Regions from separate parts of the Shinella sp. AETb1-6 genome, predicted to be linked through region 4. Evidence: riboswitches for the same ligand, from Rfam matches in the RefSeq annotation. Region 4 holds a riboswitch; each other region holds the start of a gene.
The links. Region 4 has a riboswitch for cobalamin ahead of bluB (5,6-dimethylbenzimidazole synthase). Riboswitches for the same ligand answer to the same signal wherever they lie in the genome.
Positions count from the first base shown of each region.

Region 1 (5,201 bases), 120 kb from region 4:
GCAACGGCAACGCGCGACGGCGCGGAGGCCGACAGGATCGCTGCGGCCAAGCGCGAGGAAGACACCTTCCAGAAGGCGGTGGTCGCCGGCTCGCGGCAGGCTTTCCAGGCCTATCTCGATGCCTATCCGCGCGGCCGCTATGCATCGGATGCGCGCGAACGGATGGCCGCCCTTTCGACCACCCCGACACAGAAGGTGGAAACCGAGCGCCTGGTCGAGGAGCGCCCCGTCGTCGATCCGCGTGAAGCCTATATGGAGCGCTCGACGCGCGTCCAGGCGCAGCGCTGGCTGAGCGCGCTGGGCTACAGCACCTATGGCGCCGATGGTGTCTTCGGCCCGCGCACCCGCGCGGCGATCGCCGCATGGCAGGGTGCGTCCGGCTACCGCGCCGATGGCTATCTTTCACGCCGGCAGTTCGCTGCCCTGCGCCAGGCCGCGCAATTCGCCGAGGCACGCCAGGCCAGCCGCGAGCGCCGCTACCAGCGCGAATACGATGTGCTCGAAGGCCCGGTCGACGGCTATTACGATGGCCCCTATTACGGCGATGACGGCTACTACCGCCGGCGCGGCGGCGTGGTGATCATCCCCGGCTATTGAGTTTGCGACGGCCGGCCGGCGTTTTCGGCACAGGCCATGCCGCTGGCTGTCGATTGACTTGTGGCGGCCGGCGGCATAATCATCCGACTATTGGATGGTTCTCTGGTCCGGAAACGGACCGGTGAGTAAATGGGAATGTGACGCGGCGGACCCAATCAGGGCGCTGCAATCACGGCCGACCCCGCGACTGTAGAGCAGCGAGGGACGCCCATCCGGAGGGAGGAATTTCGCGGGCGGGAGGGCAATGGTGTCCTTGAAGCGCGAAACGCCCACCGACCGGAAAAGCCACTGGGTGGCATCACGATAGCCGGGGCTGGACGCCTCTTTTTCTACGAATCGTCCGCCTGCGTGATGTGAAGAGACCTGGGAAGGTGAGGGTGGCCCGAAGGCGCTGATGCGCCGGACGCTGCGAGCCAGGAGACCTGCCAGCCAATGAGGGCATATCGCCCGACCTGGGGAGGGGCTTCCCCGGTGCCTGCACGGAGGTTGTCATGGCTGTTTCCAATACGTCTTCTATCACGCTTTCCGCGAGCGATCGCCTTGTCGCCGGCGTTCTCGCGCTGCTGCTCGGCGGGTTCCTCGTCTTCGGCGCCGGCCTTGCCAATTCGGCCGTGCTGCACGACACCGCGCACGATACGCGTCACTCCTACGGCTTTCCCTGCCACTAAGGAGTTTCTGACATGATCGTTCGTTATCTCCTGGCCGCCCTGGTGGCCGGGCTCTTCTCTGGCGTCCTGATGACGGCCGCCCAGGAGGCCCGCGTCGTGCCGCTCATCCTTCACGCCGAAGAATTCGAAGGCGATGAGGCGGCCCCCGCCACCGAAGGCACCACGCCGTCCACCGATGGCGCCGCCGCAACGCATGAGCATTCATCCTTGGGCGCCGTCGTCCTCGACGTCGCAGCTTACCTGTCGCCTGTCTCCGTCGCCTACGCCCACGATGCCGAAGGTCATGAAGACGGTGGCATCATGTTCGGCATGAGCCGGTTCTCCGGCACGCTGCTGGCCAACCTTGTGACGGGAGCAGGCTTCGCGCTGCTGCTTGCCGGTTTCAGCCTTGTCTCCGGCCATCCGATCACGGTCGCCAACGGGGCGCTGTGGGGTGCTGCGGGCTGGCTTGCCGTGCATATGCTGCCGGCCATCGGCCTGCCGCCGGAACTGCCGGGCTTCCCGGCCGCGGACCTGACGCAGCGTCAGATCTGGTGGGTTGCAGCGGTCGTGCTGTCGGCGGCGGGGCTCTACCTGCTGTTCCTCAAGCCGGGCATCGTGGCCAAGATCGCCGGGGTGGTGCTGATTGCCGCGCCGCAGGTCTATGGCGCGCCGCAGCCGTCGGACATTTCCAGCGCGGTTCCGGCCGTTCTCGGTGCGGAGTTCGCCGTCGCGGCCCTTGCCACGACGCTGTTCTTCTGGATCGTGCTCGGCCTTTCGCTGGGCTTTGCCAACGAAAAGATCGCCAAGGCTGCCTGATATGACGCTGACATCGCCCGGAGCCGTCCTGGTTCTGGGCGGTGCGCGTTCCGGAAAATCCGCTTTTGCCGAAAGGCTGGTCGCCGAGACCGGCCTTTCGCGTCATTATATCGCCACCGGCCGCGCCTGGGATGACGAGATGCGTGAACGCATCGCCAGGCACCGGGAAGACCGCGGCGACGGCTGGCAAACGCATGAGGAACCGCTTGCGCTCGCGGCCCGGATAACCGATGTCGCGCGTGCGGACCGTGCGGTCCTCGTGGATTGCCTGACCCTCTGGCTCACCAATCTGATGCTGGAGGAACGCGACATCGCGCAGGAATTCGCCGGCCTCCTGTCGGCCATCGCACAGGCGCCGGGCCGTCTTGTCTTCGTTTCGAACGAGGTCGGCCTGGGCATCGTGCCTGAAAACCGCATGGCGCGCGACTTTCGCGACCATGCCGGGCGGCTCCACCAGCAGGTGGCGGCGCTCGTACCGGAAGTGTATTTCGTTGCGGCAGGACTGCCGCTGAAAATGAAGGGTTGAGCCATGCTGCAACAGAAGATCCCCGCCACCGTCATCACCGGCTTCCTCGGGGCCGGCAAGACGACGATGATCCGCAACCTCCTGCAGAATGCCGGCGGCAAGCGCATCGCGCTCATCATCAACGAGTTCGGCGATCTCGGCGTCGACGGGGACGTGCTGAAGGGCTGCGGCGCGGAAGCCTGCACCGAGGACGATATCATCGAGCTCACCAACGGCTGCATCTGCTGCACCGTGGCCGACGACTTCATCCCCACCATGTCGAAGCTGCTGGAGCGGGAGAACCGCCCGGACCATATCGTCATCGAGACCTCCGGCCTTGCCCTGCCGCAGCCGCTCGTCGCCGCCTTCAACTGGCCGGAAATCAAGACGCAGGTGACGGTCGACGGTGTCATCACCGTGGTCGACAGCGCCGCCGTCGCGGCCGGCCGTTTCGCCGACGACCATGACAGGGTCGACGCGCTGCGCGTCGAGGACGACAATCTCGACCACGAAAGCCCGCTGGAAGAGCTCTTCGAGGACCAGCTGACCGCTGCCGACCTCATCGTGCTCAACAAGACCGATCTGCTCGACGCCGCCGGTATCCAGACCGTGCGCGACGAAGTCGCCTCGCGCACCGCCCGCAAGCCTTCGATGATCGAGGCGAAGAACGGGGACGTGGCCGCCGCCGTGCTGCTCGGCCTCGGCGTCGGCACGGAAGACGACATCGCCAACCGCAAGTCGCACCATGAACTGGAACACGAGAACGGCGAGGAACACGACCACGACGAATTCGACAGCTTCGTCGTCGAACTGCCGGCGCTTGCCGATCCGTCGGCCTTCATCGAGCGCCTCAAGGGCGTGATCGCCGAGCACGACGTGCTGCGCGTCAAGGGATTTGCCGATGTGCCCGGCAAGCCGCTGCGCCTGCTCATCCAGGCGGTGGGCAGCCGCATCGACAGCTATTTCGAGCGCGCCTGGGCGCCGGGCGAAACCCGCGGCACCCGCCTCGTCGTCATCGGCCTGCACGACATGGATGAGGCCGCCGTGCGCGCCGCCATCGCCGCGGCGGTGTGATATCGGGATGAGCATGCGGCGGCACCCCCCTCTGGCCTGCCGGCCATCTCCCCCACAAGGGGGGAGATCGGATGAGGCGACGGCTTGCCCCGCTGTCTTGCCTGGACGCCGCCGCTCAATCTCCCCCCGAGTGGGGGAGATGTCACGAAGTGACAGAGGCGGGTATGCCTCCTTGGCGGTCCTCTCGCAGCAGGGAGGCGCTGCATGCATCTCCTGCTAGCCCAGAAGGGCACCATCGCCGACGGAAAGGAGGCGATCGACCTTGGTCAGACGCCGGGCGATATCCTCTTCCTCTCCGCTGCCGATACGGAACTGGCCTCCATCGCCGCCGCCCACCGTGCGCGGGGCGGTGAGACGCGCCTTCGTCTGGCGAGCCTCGCGACGCTGTCGCATCCGATGTCGGTCGATACCTATATCGAGCGCACGGCCCGGCACGCCCGGCTCATCGTCATCCGCGCGCTCGGCGGCGCGAGCTATTTCCGCTACGTGCTGGAAGCCCTGCTGGCGACGGCTGTCGCCAACGATGTCAAGCTCGTCGCGCTGCCCGGCGACGATCGTCCCGATGAGGGCCTGATCCCCTTCAACCGCATCGAGGATGCCGACCGACGGAACCTCTGGGCCTATCTCAACGAGGGTGGGGCGGAAAATGCCGACCGTTTCCTCGCCTATGCCGATGCGGTGGTGTTTGGCGGCGAGAAACCGGCACCGGCGACGCCGCTCGAAAAGGCCGGCATCTGGTGGCCGGGGCGCGGCGTGGTGGATGTGGAAGCGTGGCAAAAAGAGTCTGCGGGGACTCCCGTCTCCTTCTCCCCCACGGGGAGAAGGTGGCCCGAAGGGCCGGATGAGGGGGCTTGTACCCCGGCGACGGTCGGTGCCGCCCCCTCATCCCGCTGCCGCGACCTTCTCCCCGCCGGGGAGAAGGGGAAGGGGGAGAGCCCTCGGCTTATTGGCGAACCCGAAGGCGAATTCCCCGGCAGGCCGGAGGGGGGTATCGGCGGAGCAGGCCGTCCGACCGTCGCCATCGCCTTCTACCGCGCCTATGTCCAGAGCGGCGAAACTCGCCCGGTCGAAATGATGATCGAGGCGCTGGCGGCGGAGGGCATCCGCGCCCTGCCGCTCTTCGTCTCCAGCCTCAAGGAGCCGGTTTCCATCGAAACCGTCCGCGCCGCCTTTGCGGAGGTCCGGCCGGAGGCCGTGCTGAATGCCACGAGCTTTGCCGTTTCCGCGCCCGGCGCCGGCCGCAAGCCGACGGTGCTCGACGAAACCGGTGCGCCGGTGTTGCAGGTCGTCTTCTCCGGCTCGTCGCGCGAGGCGTGGCAAGCGTCGGGGCAGGGGCTCACGGCGCGCGATCTCGGCATGAACGTCTCGCTGCCGGAAGTCGATGGCCGGGTTCTGTCCCGCGCCGTCTCCTTCAAGGCGGCCGCGCGGTACGACGAGCGCGTCGAGACCAACATCGTCAGCCTCGATCCGGTCGAGGACCGCATCCGCTTCGTTGCGAAGCTCGCCGCAGGGTGGGCGCGGCTTCGGCGCACCGCGCCGGCCGAACGCCGGGTCGCCCT
Region 1 covers NZ_WUMM01000001.1:160,279-165,479, reverse strand. The annotation lists gene GR158_RS00770 (peptidoglycan-binding protein) at 1-597, shown strand, start outside; cobalamin riboswitch at 676-1,042, shown strand; gene GR158_RS00765 (CbtB domain-containing protein) at 1,089-1,265, shown strand; gene GR158_RS00760 (CbtA family protein) at 1,278-2,063, shown strand; gene cobU (bifunctional adenosylcobinamide kinase/adenosylcobinamide-phosphate guanylyltransferase) at 2,065-2,589, shown strand; gene cobW (cobalamin biosynthesis protein CobW) at 2,593-3,642, shown strand; gene cobN (cobaltochelatase subunit CobN) at 3,847-5,201, shown strand, end outside.
Region 1: it holds a riboswitch for cobalamin, as region 4 does, so the genes downstream of both, GR158_RS00765 (CbtB domain-containing protein) here and bluB (5,6-dimethylbenzimidazole synthase) in region 4, are expected to answer to the same signal.

Region 2 (5,201 bases), on a different contig from region 4:
GGCCGGCGCTGTTGACCAGCACATCGATGCGGCCGAAGGTCGAGACGGCGAGGTCGACGAGCCGCTTGAGGTCGTCGTTGGACTGGTTGGACCCGGTGACGCCGATGCCGCCCAGCTCGGCGGCCAGCGCCTCGCCCTTGCCGGACGACGACAGGATGGCCACCTTGAAACCATCTGCCGCCAGCCGCCGCGCCGAGGCCGCGCCCATGCCGCTGCCGCCGGCGGTGATCACCGCTACCTTGTTCTCGCTCATGCCTGTCTCCCGTCTTCGAATGAGAACCGTTGATAGCACCTTCCGCCCCCGCGCGCGAAGCACCTTCCGTCGCCGGACACGGCAAATGCGATTTTCAAAGCCGCTTGGCCACCGGCGCCGATGCGACTATCAATCGAAAAACCGAGCGCCCCCGTCAGGAGCATGACAGATCGTGACTATGCCAGAAGACGCGCCCGCAGCGCGCCCGCGCCGGGCGACCCGCGTCACCCTGCTGTGCCGCGGCGCCACCGCTGCCAACCGGCAGGCGCGGTTCTCCGCCGAGGGCAGCCTCCTGCCGAAGGAACCGGCCCGCGCGGCGGCGCTTGCGGAAAGCTTGCGGCCCTTCGACCGCGTGTTCTGCGCGCCGGAGGCCTGTGCGGCCGAAACGGCGGCGGCCTTCTCCGCCGCACCAACCCCCTGCCCCACACTGCGCGATGTCGACTATGGTGCGTGGAGCGGACAGACGGTGGACGAGATCGCGGGACGCTTTCCAGAGGCGCTGCGGCACTGGATGGCCGATCCGGCCGCGGCCCCGCATGGCGGGGAAAGCTTCGAGGCGGCGGCGGGCCGTGCCACAGGCTGGCTCGATGAAGTGCACGGCACGGGCGGGCGCATCCTTGCCGTGACGCACGCCATGCTGCTCAAGCTGGTTTTCGCGCATGTGGTGGGCGCGCCGCTTACGGCGGTCTGGCGCATCGATGTCGAGCCGCTCGGCTTTCTCGACCTGTCGAGCGACGGGCGCCGCTGGGCGCTGCGCGGTTTCGGCACGGCGTCGCCCCCGGCTGGTCCCGACGGCGGCGCGTGACGCCTCAGCCCGCTGCGGCGAGCGGCAGGAACGGCACGATGGCGCCCGTCGCCTCGTGGCCCAGCGCGTCCTCGTCCGCCGCGATACCCTCCGCGCCTTTGTCGAGGACGGCGCGCCATTGCGAGACCAGCGCCAGATAGGAGCCGCCACCGAAGCGCCGCGCCATCCTGTCCTGCTGGCGCAGCGTGATGCGCACCGTCGCGCGGCTGAACCGATCCGTGTGGGACAGGAAGGATTCCGGTTCCACGCGCCGCGCCAGCCCATCCAGCACCGCCTTGCGCAGGATGGGCAGGTCCGGGCGCGCGAACTGCGAAAAGAGATCCTGGAAGCGCGCATGGTCGTCGATGTCGAAATCGAGATCGCGGCCCAGGCTGTCCATGACAGGATTGGCGGGATGCAGATAGCCGAGCGGCGCATGGTATTTCGGGATCGGCGTGTTGGCCGAATGGGTGCGCCGCGAGCGGATGAGGTGCGGCAGGAGATGGGTGTGCGGTCCCGGCGGCGAGACACCGCCCGTATCCGGGCCGCCGATCTTCTGGAAGACCTCGATGCGGCCGAGGCGGGTCAGCGCGACACGATGCGGGTGTGCCTTCTGGATGGCCGCCGTCGCCGGATTGTGCGGATCGAACAGGCTGCGGCCGATCTCGGCGCGCAGGATGGCGAGAAGGGCCGGATCGTCGGTGCGGATGCAGAAATCGCATTGCGGCAGGGCAAGGCCGAGATCGAAGAGGATGGCGGCCCGGTCCGTCACGCGCACGGCCTCCGTGTCGGGGCCGAGTTCGGTCAGCGCCTTGCGGCCGTTCATCGCCGCGTCGCGCTGCGGCAGGCAGAGCGCCACGCCGTGGCTCCAGCGCTGCGGGCGGCAGCTCAGCGCCTCATAGGCGACGGGCACGATCTGCCCGACCGTATCGGCATCGAGCCGGATGGCGCCACGCGGCGTGGCGCGCACGAAGAGCGTCGGCGCATCGGCCTGCAGATATTCGCCCGGGTCCTGGTGAAATTCCGCGACGGCGCCGTAAGACCCCATGCTCCACCCGGCCCGCCGGTCGATGAGATGATCGATCAGGACATCCCTGATATCCGCCATGGTTTCCTCCGTCTCGATTGAACGCCGCGGCGTTGCATCGGCGGCGTGGACCGCGCCGGCCTTCTACAGCCGGCGCGGCCGGTTTGTCAGGCGGCCTTCAGCAGGTCGCCATGCGGGTCGAGCACGAACTTGGTCGCCGCGCCCTGGTCGAAGCTCTCGTAGCCCTGGACTGCATCGTCGAGTGCGATGATCTTCGCGTTGACGATATCGGCGATGGGCAGGCGATCGTGCAGGATGGCCTGCATGAGTTGCCGGTTGTACTTGAGAACAGGCGTCTGGCCGGTGTGGAAGGACTGCGCCTTCGCCCAGCCGAGGCCGAAGCGCAGCGACAGGCTGCCCTGCTTGGCCGCGCTGTCGACGGCGCCCGGATCTTCCGTGACATAGAGCCCGGGAATGCCGATCGAGCCGGCGGCGCGGGTGATCTCCATCATCTGGTTCAGCACGATGGCCGGCTGCTCGCCGCCCGCATGGCCGCGCGCCTCGAAGCCGACGGCGTCGATGGCGCTGTCCACCTCGTTCGTGCCCACGACCTCGGCGATCATGTCACCGAGGCGATCGCTCTTGGAGAGGTCGATCGGCTCGAAACCCACCCGGGCGGCATGGGCCAGACGGTCCTTGTTGAAGTCGCCGATCATCACGACCGCCGCGCCGAGAATGCGCGCGGACGCGGCCGCCGCAAGCCCGACCGGGCCGGCACCGGCCACATAGACCGTCGAGCCGACGCCGACACCCGCCTTGACCGCCCCGTGGAAGCCCGTCGGCAAGATATCGGAGAGCATGGTGAGGTCGCGGATCTTCGACATGGCCTTGTCGCGGTCCGGGAACTTCAACAGGTTGAAATCGGCATAGGGGATGGTGACGTAGCGGGCCTGGCCGCCGATCCAGCCGCCCATGTCGACATAACCGTATGCGCCGCCGGCACGCGCGGGATTGACGGTGAGGCACACGCCGGTGTCCTGCGACTTGCAGCAACGGCAGCGCCCGCAGGCCACGTTGAACGGCACCGAGACGATGTCGCCGATTTGGAGCATCTCGACGTCGATGCCCTTCTCGATGACCTCGCCGGTGATTTCGTGGCCGAGGACGAGGCCGGGCATGGCCGTCGTGCGGCCGCGCACCATGTGCTGGTCGGAGCCGCAGATATTCGTCGAGATGACCTTGAGGATCACGCCGTGTTCGATACGGCGGCCATCGGGGGCCTCCAGCTTCGGGTCGTCGATGTCGCGGACCTCGACCTTGCCGGGTCGCATATAGACGACGCCTCTGTTCCTGCTCATGTTCTGTCTCCTCCTGGGTTTTGCCTCGTCCGGCCCGCCTGGCGCGCGCCGGATCCTCTCGGAACGACCGCGCACGCCAAGCGGCGGAGCGCGGAACGTCGCTCGACGAAGGATGGAGAGGAGAAGGAAACGGGCCTATCGAGAGGACGCCGTTCACCTCTCGATCGCCCACCGCAATCGGCCGAGTCATCGTTCCAGGGCTGGTTTCCGGGCTTCGGAACTGTCCTTTCGGACGCTGCCGGCACCTTCCCGGCCTGATAGCCAGTGGTCTCTGCCGGAGCTTTCGTTCCGCTACCGTTGCGGGGGCAGCGCCGGTATTCGACCGGCTTCCCAATTATCCATCCCGGCATGGCCGGGACGGCACCCTGTACGCACCCAGCAAATCATCTGGCAGGCCAAAGGACCCTCGGGAATACGACATCGACGGCGCCCCGAGCGACACGCCGCCGAAGGACATCCCGGGGCTCAGAAATCCCAGTCGTCATCCTCGGTCGCGACCGCCTTGCCGATGACATAGGACGAGCCGGAGCCGGAGAAGAAGTCGTGGTTCTCGTCGGCGTTCGGCGACAGCGCCGAGAGGATCGCCGGATTGACCTTGCAGGCCTCGGGCGGGAACAGCGCCTCGTAGCCGAGGTTCATCAGCGCCTTGTTGGCATTGTAGTGCAGGAACTTCTTGACGTCCTCGCTGAGGCCGACGCCGTCATAGAGCTCCTCGGTATAGCGGGCCTCGTTGTCGTAGAGCTCCAGCAGCAGATCGAAGGCAAAGTCCTTGATTTCCTGCTGCTTCTCAGCGCTCAGGCGCTCGGTGGCGCGCTGGAACTTGTAGCCGATGTAATAGCCGTGCACGGCCTCGTCGCGGATGATGAGGCGGATCATGTCGGCGGTGTTGGTGAGCTTCGCCCGGCTCGACCAGTACATCGGCAGATAGAAGCCGGAATAGAACAGGAAGCTTTCGAGGAAGACGGAAGCGACCTTCTTCTTCAAGGGATCGGCGGACGCGTACTGCTCCATGATGAGCGCCGATTTCCGTTGCAGGAACTCGTTTTCCTCCGACCAGCGATAGGCGTCGTCCACATCGGGCGTCAGGCAGAGCGTCGAGAAGATAGAGGAATAGGAGCGCGCGTGCACGGCCTCCATGAAGGAGATGTTGGACAGAACCGCCTCTTCATGCGGCGTGGCCGCATCCTCCATCAGCCGGACGGAGCCGACGCCGTTCTGGATCGTGTCGAGCAGGGTGAGCCCGGTGAAGACGCGGATGGTGAGCTTCTGCTCCTCCGGCTTCAGCGTCGCCCAGGAGGGAATGTCGTTGGACAGCGGCACCTTTTCCGGCAGCCAGAAATTGCCCGTCAGGCGGTTCCAGACCTCCAGGTCCTTGTCGTCCTCGATGCGGTTCCAGTTGATGGCGCGCACCGCGGCGGCGGCCTTCGGGGCCTTGGTCTTCACTTGGATATTCATGGTCTTCCCCGAAATCACAGCGCGCACGAGACACAGCCCTGCACTTCCGTGCCGGACAGCGCCATCTGGCGAAGGCGGATGTAATAGATGGTCTTGATGCCCTTCTTCCAGGCGTAGATCTGCGCCCGGTTGATATCGCGCGTCGTTGCCGTGTCGCGGAAGAACAGCGTCAGCGACAGGCCCTGGTCGACATGCTGGGTGGCCGCCGCATAGGTGTCGATGATCTTTTCCGGGCCGATCTCGTAGGCGTCCTGGTAATAGTCCAGGTTGTCGTTGGTCATGAAGGCGGCGGGGTAGTAGACGCGGCCGATCTTGCCTTCCTTG
Region 2 covers NZ_WUMM01000004.1:248,759-253,959, reverse strand. The annotation lists gene GR158_RS08970 (SDR family oxidoreductase) at 1-253, opposite strand, end outside; gene GR158_RS08965 (histidine phosphatase family protein) at 432-1,058, shown strand; gene GR158_RS08960 (hypothetical protein) at 1,063-2,145, opposite strand; gene fdhA (formaldehyde dehydrogenase, glutathione-independent) at 2,232-3,422, opposite strand; cobalamin riboswitch at 3,603-3,805, opposite strand; gene nrdF (class 1b ribonucleoside-diphosphate reductase subunit beta) at 3,888-4,877, opposite strand; gene nrdE (class 1b ribonucleoside-diphosphate reductase subunit alpha) at 4,892-5,201, opposite strand, start outside.
Region 2: it holds a riboswitch for cobalamin, as region 4 does, so the genes downstream of both, fdhA (formaldehyde dehydrogenase, glutathione-independent) here and bluB (5,6-dimethylbenzimidazole synthase) in region 4, are expected to answer to the same signal.

Region 3 (5,201 bases), on a different contig from region 4:
ATTTCCTCCGGGCTTTCGTCATACTGGCCGAAGGCGTTGGGCAGGCCGGCATTCGGATAGGCGCAGACGAAGGTCTGCGCGACGGCGGAAATCTCGGCGAGATGGGCGCGCATGGCATTGGCACCGAGCGCGCAGTTGAGGCCGATGGAGAAGGGATCGGCATGGCGAACCGAATTCCAGAAGGCCTCCGGCGTCTGGCCGGAGAGCGTGCGGCCGGAGAGATCGGTGATCGTGCCTGATATCATGACGGGCAGGTGGATGCCCTTTTCCGCGTAGACCTCGTGCGTGGCGAAGATCGCCGCCTTGGCGTTCAGCGTGTCGAAGATCGTCTCGATCAGGATGATATCGGCGCCGCCGTCGATAAGGCCGCGCACCTGCTCGGCATAGGCGATGCGCAGGTCGTCGAAGGTCACGGCGCGATAGCCGGGATTGTTGACGTCGGGCGAGATGGAGGCGGTGCGGTTGGTCGGCCCCAGCGCGCCGGCCACGAAACGGCGCTTGCCGTCCTTCTGCTCGGCGCGCAGGCCCGCGCGGCGCGCAAGGCGGGCGCCGTCGCGGTTCAGCTCATAGACCATGTCCTCCATGCCGTAATCGGCCTGGGCGATCGTCGTGGAGGAAAACGTGTTGGTCTCGAGGATATCCGCACCGGCGAGCGCATAGCGATAATGGATGTCCTCGATGGCGCCCGGCTGGGTCAGCGTCAGCAGGTCGTTGTTGCCCTGCTGGTGGCAGGCGCAATCGCCGAAGCGCTCGCCGCGGAAATCGTCTTCCACCAGCTTCAGGGTCTGGATCTCGGTTCCCATCGCGCCGTCGAGCACGAGGATGCGTTCGCGCGCGGCGGCCTTGAGGGCGGCGAGGACCTCGCGTCCGTCGCGCGGTGGCTGTTCGGGGCCGAACAAGTCGTCCAGGTGGGAATTGGCCATGGAAGAACCCTCCGGTGCTGCATCTCGCACCGGAGATCACATAAAGATATCTTTATGTCAACATATGTTTTGTGCGCTCGCCTAGTGCAGCGGCCCGTCCGCGCCCGCCAGCGACGTGAACAGCGCCTTCAGCCGCGCGATATCAGGGTCGGGATTGTCGAGTCGTGCGAGCTTGTGCACTTCCTTCAGCGCCTCGGCGGCGAGGTCGGCGCCGCGCGGCTGCCAGAGAAGCCAGGAAATGAACACGGATTCCGGGTTGCCGGTGCCGGATGCCTGTTTTTCGGTGAGTTGAAACATGTCTTCCCCAATCGGATCATTGGGGGATGGCCGGACGCACGCTGCTTGTCGCCAATCCCTGGCATTGCAAGCGCACCCTTGGGACACCCCGCCCAGGTCGTTACAGCTATCAGGGCAGGTCTCCTGGCTTGCGGGTCGTCGCGTCTGTCTGGCCTTCCCGGTGCATGATACCAGTGGCGCGGAGCGACAGACGCTCGCCGCTTACAGTTGCGGGGGCAGCGCCGGTCTTGATGCCCAGGTCTTGATGTCCTGGGCCTCGCACCGGCTTCCCTCTTAGCCTCCGGACCGTTTTCGATTCGGAAGACCCTGATGCCGGCAACCTCGCGCCGCTTGGATATCAAGTCAATGGCAGGCGGCGCGCATTCGGGCGGGAACCTTTTTTATCCCCGTGCATTGTTTGTCCGCCTGCACCTCGCGCGGGCTCGTCTCCTGTTCAGGGTGCGCGATTCACCAAAACCGCAGATGAGGGTCCATGCTGCGCCATCCTGCCCTGTTGACAGGTTGCAAGTCTCTGTCCTTACGGCTAAAAAATGCCGTTTTCATGCACCACGCGGCGTGGATGACAAACAGCGTGTCGCTTGAGCCAAAATCGCATCTGGAGCGCCATGAGGGCGCGGTCGGGTGTCATGGCTGATCGCGACAGTAGAACGAAGCCCGCCCGCGAAAGACAATCCGGCGCAACGGCCGCTGCCGGGTGGCTCAACATGGCCGGTTCCAGAATCAGAGACATGTCCCTTCATACTACGCCGCAAGCCCCTTCGCGCGACGCCGATATCCGGCAGATCGACTATAACGACTCGATCCGCGCCACCTATCTCACGCTGGAGGAGCTCGCCGCCTGCGGCGAAGCGCTCGCCCGAGACAAGACGGCGGTGCTTCCGGGTTTCCGCCCCTTCGATTTCCGGGCACGGCACAAGGAAAACGAGAAGGAAATCTTCCGCGTCTATCAGGTCACGGCCAAGGACGTGGAGGCCGGCGCGCAGATTACGCCGGCGGCCGAGTGGCTGCTCGACAATTTCTATGTGATCGAGGAAGCGATCCAGGAAGTCCGTCGCGACTTCCCCCGCCGCTTCTACCGGCAGCTTCCCACCATGGAGATCGACGGCCAGCCCTTTCCGCGCACGCTGGCCCTGGCCTGGCTCTATGTCGCCCATACGCACAGCAGTGTCTCGCAGGAAAGCCTGACCGCCTTCGTACAGGGCTTCCAGACGGTGGATCCTTTGAAGATCGGCGAGCTCTGGGCCCTGCCGTCCTTCGTGCGCTTCGTGCTTCTGGAGAACCTGCGGCGTATTTCCAGCCGCGTCGAACGCTCGCGCAAGATGCGCCTCAAGGCCAACGACGTGGCCGACGAGCTCGTGCGCCTCAACGACGCGGAGAAGTCGATTGCGCATCTGCGCACCATCGAGAGCCTGACCGAGGACAACACCTTCGTCGTCCAGCTTCTCTACCGCCTGCGCGACGGCCTTCAGACATCGGGCGCGGTCATCCAGTGGCTGGAACGCAAGATCGAAAGCCGCGGCAGCGATCTGGAAGAGCTGATCGTGGCGGAAAACAACCGCCTGTCTTCCGGCAACGTGACGATGAGTTCGCTCATCAAGGGCCTGCGTACGATAGATGACGCGGAATGGCCGGTCTGGTTCGAGAGCGTCAGCCGCCTCGACGAGGCGCTGCGTCAGCGGTCGGACTACAGCGATCTGGATTTCGGCTCGCGCAACAAATACCGCAACACGATCGAGCGTTTCGCCCGCCGCTCCGGCAAGAGCGAGCTGGAGGTCACCGAAATCGCGCTCGCCATGACCGAGGAAGACGCCGCGGAAAATGCCGGCGATCCCGATTATCGCGCCAATGTCGGCGCGTTCCTCGTGGGCAAGAAGCGCAAGCTGCTCGAAAAGCGCATCGGCTACCATCCCTCGGTCGTCCAGCGCGTCGTTCGCATGACGCGCAAGCTCGACTGGCTCGCCATTGCCGGTCCCAACATCATCCTCACCCTGCTGGCGATGATTGCGGTCTACTACTTCCTCGACCAGCTCGATATTCCCAACGGCGCCTGGCTGATCATGCTCGTGCTGTTCGCGCTGCCGGCCTCGGAAGGCGCGACGGGTCTGTTCAACACGCTCGTGACCTTCTTCGTCACGCCGTCACGGCTGGTCGGCTACGAGTTCAAGGACGGCATCCCCGAGGATGCGCGCACGCTGCTCGTCGTGCCCTGCCTCATCTCGAAACGCGACCATGTCGATGAACTGGTGCGTAATCTCGAGGTCCACTATCTCGCCAACCCGCGCGGCGAGATCTATTTCGCGCTTCTCAGCGATTGGGCCGACAGCCAGAGCGAGGAAACGCCTGCCGATCTCGACGTTCTCGAATATGCCAAGCGCGAGATCGCCGAACTGTCCGCGCGCTACGCCTTTGACGGGCGCACGCGCTTCTACCTGCTGCACCGCCGCCGCCTCTACAATCCGTCGGAAGGCGCGTGGATGGGCTGGGAGCGCAAGCGCGGCAAGCTGCACGAGCTGAACCTGCTGCTGCGCGGCGATGGCGACACGACCTTCCTGCCCGGCGCCAATGTCGTGCCGTCGGACGTCAAATACGTCATGACGCTCGATTCCGACACGCGCCTGATGCGCGATGCCGTGACCAAGCTCGTCGGCAAGATGCACCATCCGATCAACCGCCCCGTCATCGACGAGGCGACCGGCGAGATCACCGCCGGCTACTCGATCCTCCAGCCACGCGTGACGCCCTCGCTGACGACTGGCAAGGAAGCCTCGACCTTCCAGCGCATCTTCTCCGCCGACCGCGGCGTCGACCCCTACGTCTTCACCGTTTCCGATGTCTACCAGGACCTCGCGGGCGAGGGCACGTTCACCGGCAAGGGGCTCTACCACGTCGATGCCTTCGAGGCCGCCGTGAAGGGCCGCATCGAGGAAAACTCGGTGCTCAGCCACGACCTGCTCGAAGGCTCGCTGTCGCACTGTGCGCTGGTGACCGATGTGGAGCTCGTCGAGGACTTCCCGACCCGCTACGGCGTGGAGACCTCGCGCCAGCATCGCTGGGCCCGCGGCGACTGGCAGCTCCTGCCCTATCTTTTCGGGCCGTCGAGCGGCATTTCCATGCTCGGCCGCTGGAAGATGTACGATAACCTCAGGCGCAGCCTCATCCCCATCGCCTGGCTCGTCGCCTCCGTGATGGGCTGGTACTATATGGAGCCGCGCCAGGCGCTGATCTGGCAGCTGGTGCTGATCTTCCTGCTGTTCGTGGCGCCGACGCTCTCGCTCATTTCCGGCCTCATGCCGCGCAGCAGCGATATCGTGGCGCGCGCCCATGTGCATCGCGTGTTCTCCGACATCCGCGCGGCCAACGCGCAGGTCGCCCTGCGCATCGCCTTCATCGCGCATTCCGCAGCACTGATGGGCGACGCCATCGTTCGCTCGCTCTACCGCACCTTCGTCAGCCGCAAGATGATGCTGGAATGGCGCACCGCCGCCCAGGCCGACAGCGCGGCGCGCGGCGGCATCCTCGCCCATTACAAGGCGATGTGGCAGGCCCCGGCACTGGCGGTCGCTTCCGTCGCCCTTGCCGCGATCTCGAAGACCGGCCTTCCTTTCATCGGCGTGCCCTTCGCGATCGTCTGGATGCTGTCACCGATGATCGCCTGGTCCGTCAGCCAGACGGCGGAGACGGAAGACCAGCTCGTCGTGTCCGATCACGTCGCCAACGAGCTGCGCAAGATCGCGCGGCGCACCTGGCGCTATTTCGAGACCTTCGTCACCGCCGAGCAGCACTTCCTGCCGCCGGACAATTTCCAGGAGACGCCCAATCCGGTTCTGGCCGAGCGCACCTCGCCCACCAATATCGGCGTCTATCTCCTGTCGGTGGTTTCGGCGCGCGATTTCGGCTGGATCAGCTTCGAGGAAACCGTGCGCCGGATGGAGCAGACCATCGCCACCATCGACGGCATGCCGAAATACCGCGGCCATCTGT
Region 3 covers NZ_WUMM01000008.1:216,103-221,303, forward strand. The annotation lists gene metH (methionine synthase) at 1-923, opposite strand, end outside; gene GR158_RS16255 (hypothetical protein) at 1,005-1,220, opposite strand; cobalamin riboswitch at 1,316-1,544, opposite strand; gene GR158_RS16260 (GH36-type glycosyl hydrolase domain-containing protein) at 1,949-5,201, shown strand, end outside.
Region 3: it holds a riboswitch for cobalamin, as region 4 does, so the genes downstream of both, GR158_RS16255 (hypothetical protein) here and bluB (5,6-dimethylbenzimidazole synthase) in region 4, are expected to answer to the same signal.

Region 4 (5,201 bases):
CATAGGTCTGCTGGACGGAACCGCGCGTGATGAGCTCGATGGCGACGACGGTTGCGAGCGCCAGGATGCCCGACACGGTGAGCGACCGAAAAACCGCCAGCGTCTTGGCATGGCGCGTGAGAAAGCCTATCCTGTCGGTGCGTTTCTCCGTGGCTTCGACTGCCACCGCTGCGGTCGTTAACAGGGCCAAGGCCTTCTCCGATTTCACAAAACTTTCGTCTCTCTGTCATATGGATGTCATCTTGAACAGGAGATGAACGCTTCCTTTAACGTTGCCCATACGCTTTGGTTCAGTCTGTTGCCGCGCAGCAATGGTGGAGCGCCGCATGCGGGCGAACCGGGTTTGCATCCCGTTGTTTTCAATCGGTGCGGCTGTTCATTCCAAAAGTGCGCGGTATGTTCTAAAGAGCTTGCGACCGTCCGAGCGTGCGGCTGCACGATCGGACACAAGAGGAGACGGGTCCGCAGAGATGACTTCCGAGACTGAAAAGACGACGCTGCGCATTGCTGTCGCGCAATTGAACCCGACGGTTGGCGATGTGGCCGGAAATCTGGCCAAGGCGCGCGCCGCGCGTGCGGACGCCGCAACGCAGGGCGCCGACCTGCTTTTGCTGACGGAACTCTTCATCTCCGGCTATCCGCCGGAGGATCTCGTGCTGAAGCCGGCCTTTCTGAAGGCCTGCCACCGCGCCGTCGAGGATCTCGCCGCCGACACGGCGGATGGCGGCCCGGGCGTCATCATCGGTTTTCCGCGGCAGGACGAGACCGGCCGCTACAATGCCATCGCCGTTCTGGATGCGGGCAAGGTCATCGCCGTGCGCGACAAGGTGGACCTGCCGAACTATGGTGAATTCGACGAGAAGCGCGTCTTCGACCAGGGCGCGATGCCGGGACCGGTGAACTTCCGCGGCGTGCGCCTCGGCATTCCGATCTGCGAGGACATCTGGGGCGAACTCGGCGTGTGCGAGACGCTGGCGGAAAGCGGCGCGGAAATCCTGCTGTCGCCGAACGGCTCGCCCTATTATCGCGGCAAGGTCGATATCCGCCACCAGGTCGTGCTGAAGCAGGTCATCGAGACCGGACTGCCGCTCCTCTATGCCAACCAGCTTGGCGGGCAGGATGAGCTTGTCTTCGACGGCGCGAGCTTCGCCTTCAACGCCGACAAGACACTGGCCTTCCAGATGAGCCAGTTCGAGGAGACCATCGCGCTCACGACGTGGAAGCGGCACGGCGACGGCTGGGCCTGCGACGGCGGCCCGGTGTCGCACATTCCCGAGCGCGAGGAAGCGGATTACCGCGCCTGCCTGCTCGGCTTCCGCGACTACGTCAACAAGAACGGCTTCAAGAATGTCGTGCTCGGCCTGTCCGGCGGCATCGATTCCGCGATCTGCGCAGCCATCGCCGTCGATGCGCTGGGCGAGGAGCGCGTGCGCTGCGTGATGCTGCCATACCGCTACACGTCGGAGGATTCGCTCAAGGACGCCGCCGATTGCGCGAAGGCGCTGGGCTGCCGTTACGACATTGTGCCGATCGAGGCGCCCGTGACCGGCTTCCTTTCGGCACTGTCGGAGACCTTCGAGGGCACGGAAGAAGGCATCACCGAGGAAAACCTGCAAAGCCGCACGCGCGGCACGATCCTGATGGCGATTTCGAACAAGTTCGGCTCGATGGTGGTCACGACGGGCAACAAGTCGGAAATGTCGGTTGGTTATGCCACGCTCTACGGCGACATGAACGGCGGGTTCAACCCGATCAAGGACCTCTACAAGATGCAGGTCTACGCATTGTCGCGCTGGCGCAACCAGCATGTGCCGCCGGGCGCGCTGGGCCCGACCGGCGAGGTGATCCCGCACAACATCATCGACAAGGCGCCGTCCGCAGAGTTGCGGCCGAACCAGACCGACCAGGATTCCCTGCCACCCTATCCGGTGCTCGACGACATCCTCGAATGCCTCGTCGAGCTGGAGATGAGCACGGAGGAGATCGTGGCGCGCGGCCACGACGCGGCGACCGTCCACCGGATCGAACACCTGCTCTATATCGCCGAATACAAGCGCCGCCAGTCGGCGCCCGGCGTGAAGATCACCCGCAAGAACTTCGGCCGCGACCGTCGCTACCCCATCACCAACCGCTTCCGCGACCGGGGGTAGCGAGACGGGCGACTGCCCGCTTGCGACTTTCGGCAGATTTCGTGTTGCGGGCTTGATCGTTCGGCCGTGCCGTGCACAATCCGGCCGTCAGGTGCCCGCTTGCGGGAGAATCGGGAAACCGGTGCGGGGAAACCCAGGTCCGGTACGTGCCCAACGCTGTGACGGGGATGGCTTGTCCATAAAACCTTGAATCGATTCAGGGTTTTGCCACTGGTTGTTCAACCGGGAAGGCAGGGCGAGGCCGTGTGAACCGAAGTCAGAAGACCGGCCTGGCGAGATAGACCGAACCGCGCGGACGGCGGCAGGTTTTGCGCATTGTTGGGGAGATGACGATGCGAACCGAACCGTGGGACCCTCTGGTCCGGGCGGATGCCTTTCCATGTGAGGAGAGGCAGGCCGTCTACCGCGCCATCGAAACACGCCGCGACGTGCGCGACCAGTTCCTGCCCGATCCCTTGCCGGACGATCTGGTCCGCAGGCTGTTGCAGGCGGCGCACAATGCGCCGTCGGTCGGCTTCATGCAGCCGTGGAACTTCCTTCTCGTGCGTAACCTGCCCACCCGGCAGGCGGTGCATGCGGCCTTCCTGAAAGCCAATGCCGAGGCGCAGGCGATGTTTTCCGGCGAACGGCAGGCACGCTATCGCGCGCTGAAGCTCGAAGGCATCCTGAAGGCACCGCTGTCCATCTGCGTGACCTGCGATCCGACACGGGCAGGGTCCGTCGTGCTGGGGCGAACGCACAATCCGCGCATGGATGTCTATTCCACCGTCTGTGCCGTGCAGAACCTCTGGCTTGCGGCGCGGGCGGAAGGGGTGGGCGTCGGCTGGGTCAGCATCTTTCACGATAGCGATATCCGCGCGATCCTCGGCATTCCTGACCATATCGAGATCGTCGCCTGGCTGTGCGTCGGTTTCGTCGATCAGCTCTATGGTGAACCGGAGCTGGCCGTGAAGGGCTGGCGGCAGCGCCTGCCGCTGGAGGAACTGGTCTTCGAGGAGCGCTGGCCGGACGTCAGTTGACGTCGGCACCGGCCGGGCGGCCGAGGTCGATCGCGGATTCGTTTTCCGGCAGGAAGGCCGGGCCGACCGTGCGCACCTTTTGCTTGGACGGGTCGTAATCGCGCTCGGCAGCCTTGACCGGAACCTTCGCCTCTTCCTTGCGGGGCAGGGTGTGGATCGTGCTTACGGAGCCGGCCCCGCCATCGGGCGCCGTTTCCGTCGTCGTCTCCCCGCCGGCCGCCTTTTCGCGCTTGATCATTTCCTGATAGTAGGCCGAAAGGTTGCAGCCGCAGGCGCCGGGCTTGGAGAGATCGCGCGTGCGGTAGGCGAAGGCGTTCTGCAATTCGACATAGGCGCGGCCGGTGACCGTGGACGTCATTTGCTCGGTTTCCTGCCCGCGGCCCATCGCCTGGTAGAACAGTTCCGTCTCGGTCTGCGGGCACATCATGGCGCAGACCTGCTGGTCGCGGCGGAAATCCATCGGCGACGCGTTGGAGGAGATCGGGAAGAAGCCACCGTCGCAGGTGCGCACGCAGACGGTGCGCAGGCTCCCGTGCCCGGCATTGCCGCCCAGCGAGCGCAATTGCAGCCGGTCGCTGCCTTCGGGCGTCGTTCCCAGCGGCAGGGTGCGCGTGTCGTCGAGCGAGCGCAGGCGCTCGGTCGCGGCAACCGGCGTCACCTTCGCGTCGTTGCAGCCCTCGGCCTCGAGCCTGGAGAGCAACTGGTTGCGCCTGGCTTTCGACGTGCCGCCACCCGACAGGTCACGCCGTTTGCTGTCGAGGATCTGGAGGTTCTGCTCCATCTTGACGATCACGGTGGCGAGCGTGGCGCAGGCATCGGCATTCGCGCCGCCGATCACGATGATGCTGCCGCTGGAGCAGCGCAGGCGGCGCTGGTCGCTCCTGGCCTGCCGCAGCTGGATGTTCTGGCGGGCGATGGCGGAAGCGTATTTGCGGGCGTTCGCGGTATCCACCACGACCTTGGGGAGGCCTGCGAGTTCCGCTTTCAGGCGCTGGCACACGTCGGCCAACGCCGTGCCGCCGGAGAAAAGAAGCGACAGGCCGGTTGCGACGGCAAACAGGAAGCGACTGCGTCCCTTCACGGTATCGATCCCTATCGATCTTCGAGCATGTCGAAACGGCCGGCGAAAACCGGTCTTCGTCAGCTTATCATAGGGCGCACCGGGACAAGTGCAACGCCGACAGGCATTCGTGATTAACGGCCTCGATATCCGCCTGCCTTGCATCCGCCTTGGTCAGCCCCTAGATTGCGGCCATCGTCAATGCCGACCGGATGGTGCTTCATGGATTTCAACCCGACCACAAATCGACTTCGTTTTGTCATCGGGGATATCCGCATCCATGCCGCATTCCATCGCGCTTTCCAAAATCTCGTGGTCCACGCCTGACGGGCACACACTTCTTTCCGATCTCGACCTGACCTTCGGCGCCGCGCGCACCGGCCTTGTCGGCCGCAATGGCGTCGGCAAGACGACGCTGCTCAGGCTCGTCACGGGCGACTTCGTCCCGCAATCGGGGACCATCACCGTCGACGGCACGCTTGGCGTGCTGCGCCAGACCGTGCAGGTCACCGCTGGCGAGACCGTCGCCGATCTTTTCGGCATTGCCGATATGCTCGACCTCATCGCCCGCGCGGAGCGCGGCGAGGCGGACGCCGACGCGCTTGCCGATGCCGACTGGACCGTGGAGGTGCGGTTTTCAGCCGCGCTCGCGCGTCTCGGGCTTCAGGCGGGCCCGGACACCCTGCTTTCGGCCTTGTCGGGCGGGCAACGTACCCGGGCGGCGCTTGCGGCCCTGGTGTTCCAGGAGCCGGACTTCCTGCTGCTCGACGAGCCGACGAACAATCTCGACCGTGAGGGCCGGCAGGCGGTGCTCGACCTGCTTGCGGGCTGGCGGGCCGGCTCGGTGGTCGTCAGCCATGACCGCGAATTGCTGGAGACGATGGACGTCATCGTCGAACTGACATCGCTCGGCGCCAGCAGCTATGGTGGAAACTGGAGCGCCTATCGGCAGCGCAAGGCGCTCGAACTGGC
Region 4 covers NZ_WUMM01000001.1:40,839-46,039, reverse strand. The annotation lists gene GR158_RS00185 (LTA synthase family protein) at 1-190, opposite strand, end outside; gene GR158_RS00180 (NAD+ synthase) at 471-2,150, shown strand; cobalamin riboswitch at 2,223-2,438, shown strand; gene bluB (5,6-dimethylbenzimidazole synthase) at 2,483-3,169, shown strand; gene GR158_RS00170 (DUF2865 domain-containing protein) at 3,162-4,250, opposite strand; gene GR158_RS00165 (ABC-F family ATP-binding cassette domain-containing protein) at 4,510-5,201, shown strand, end outside.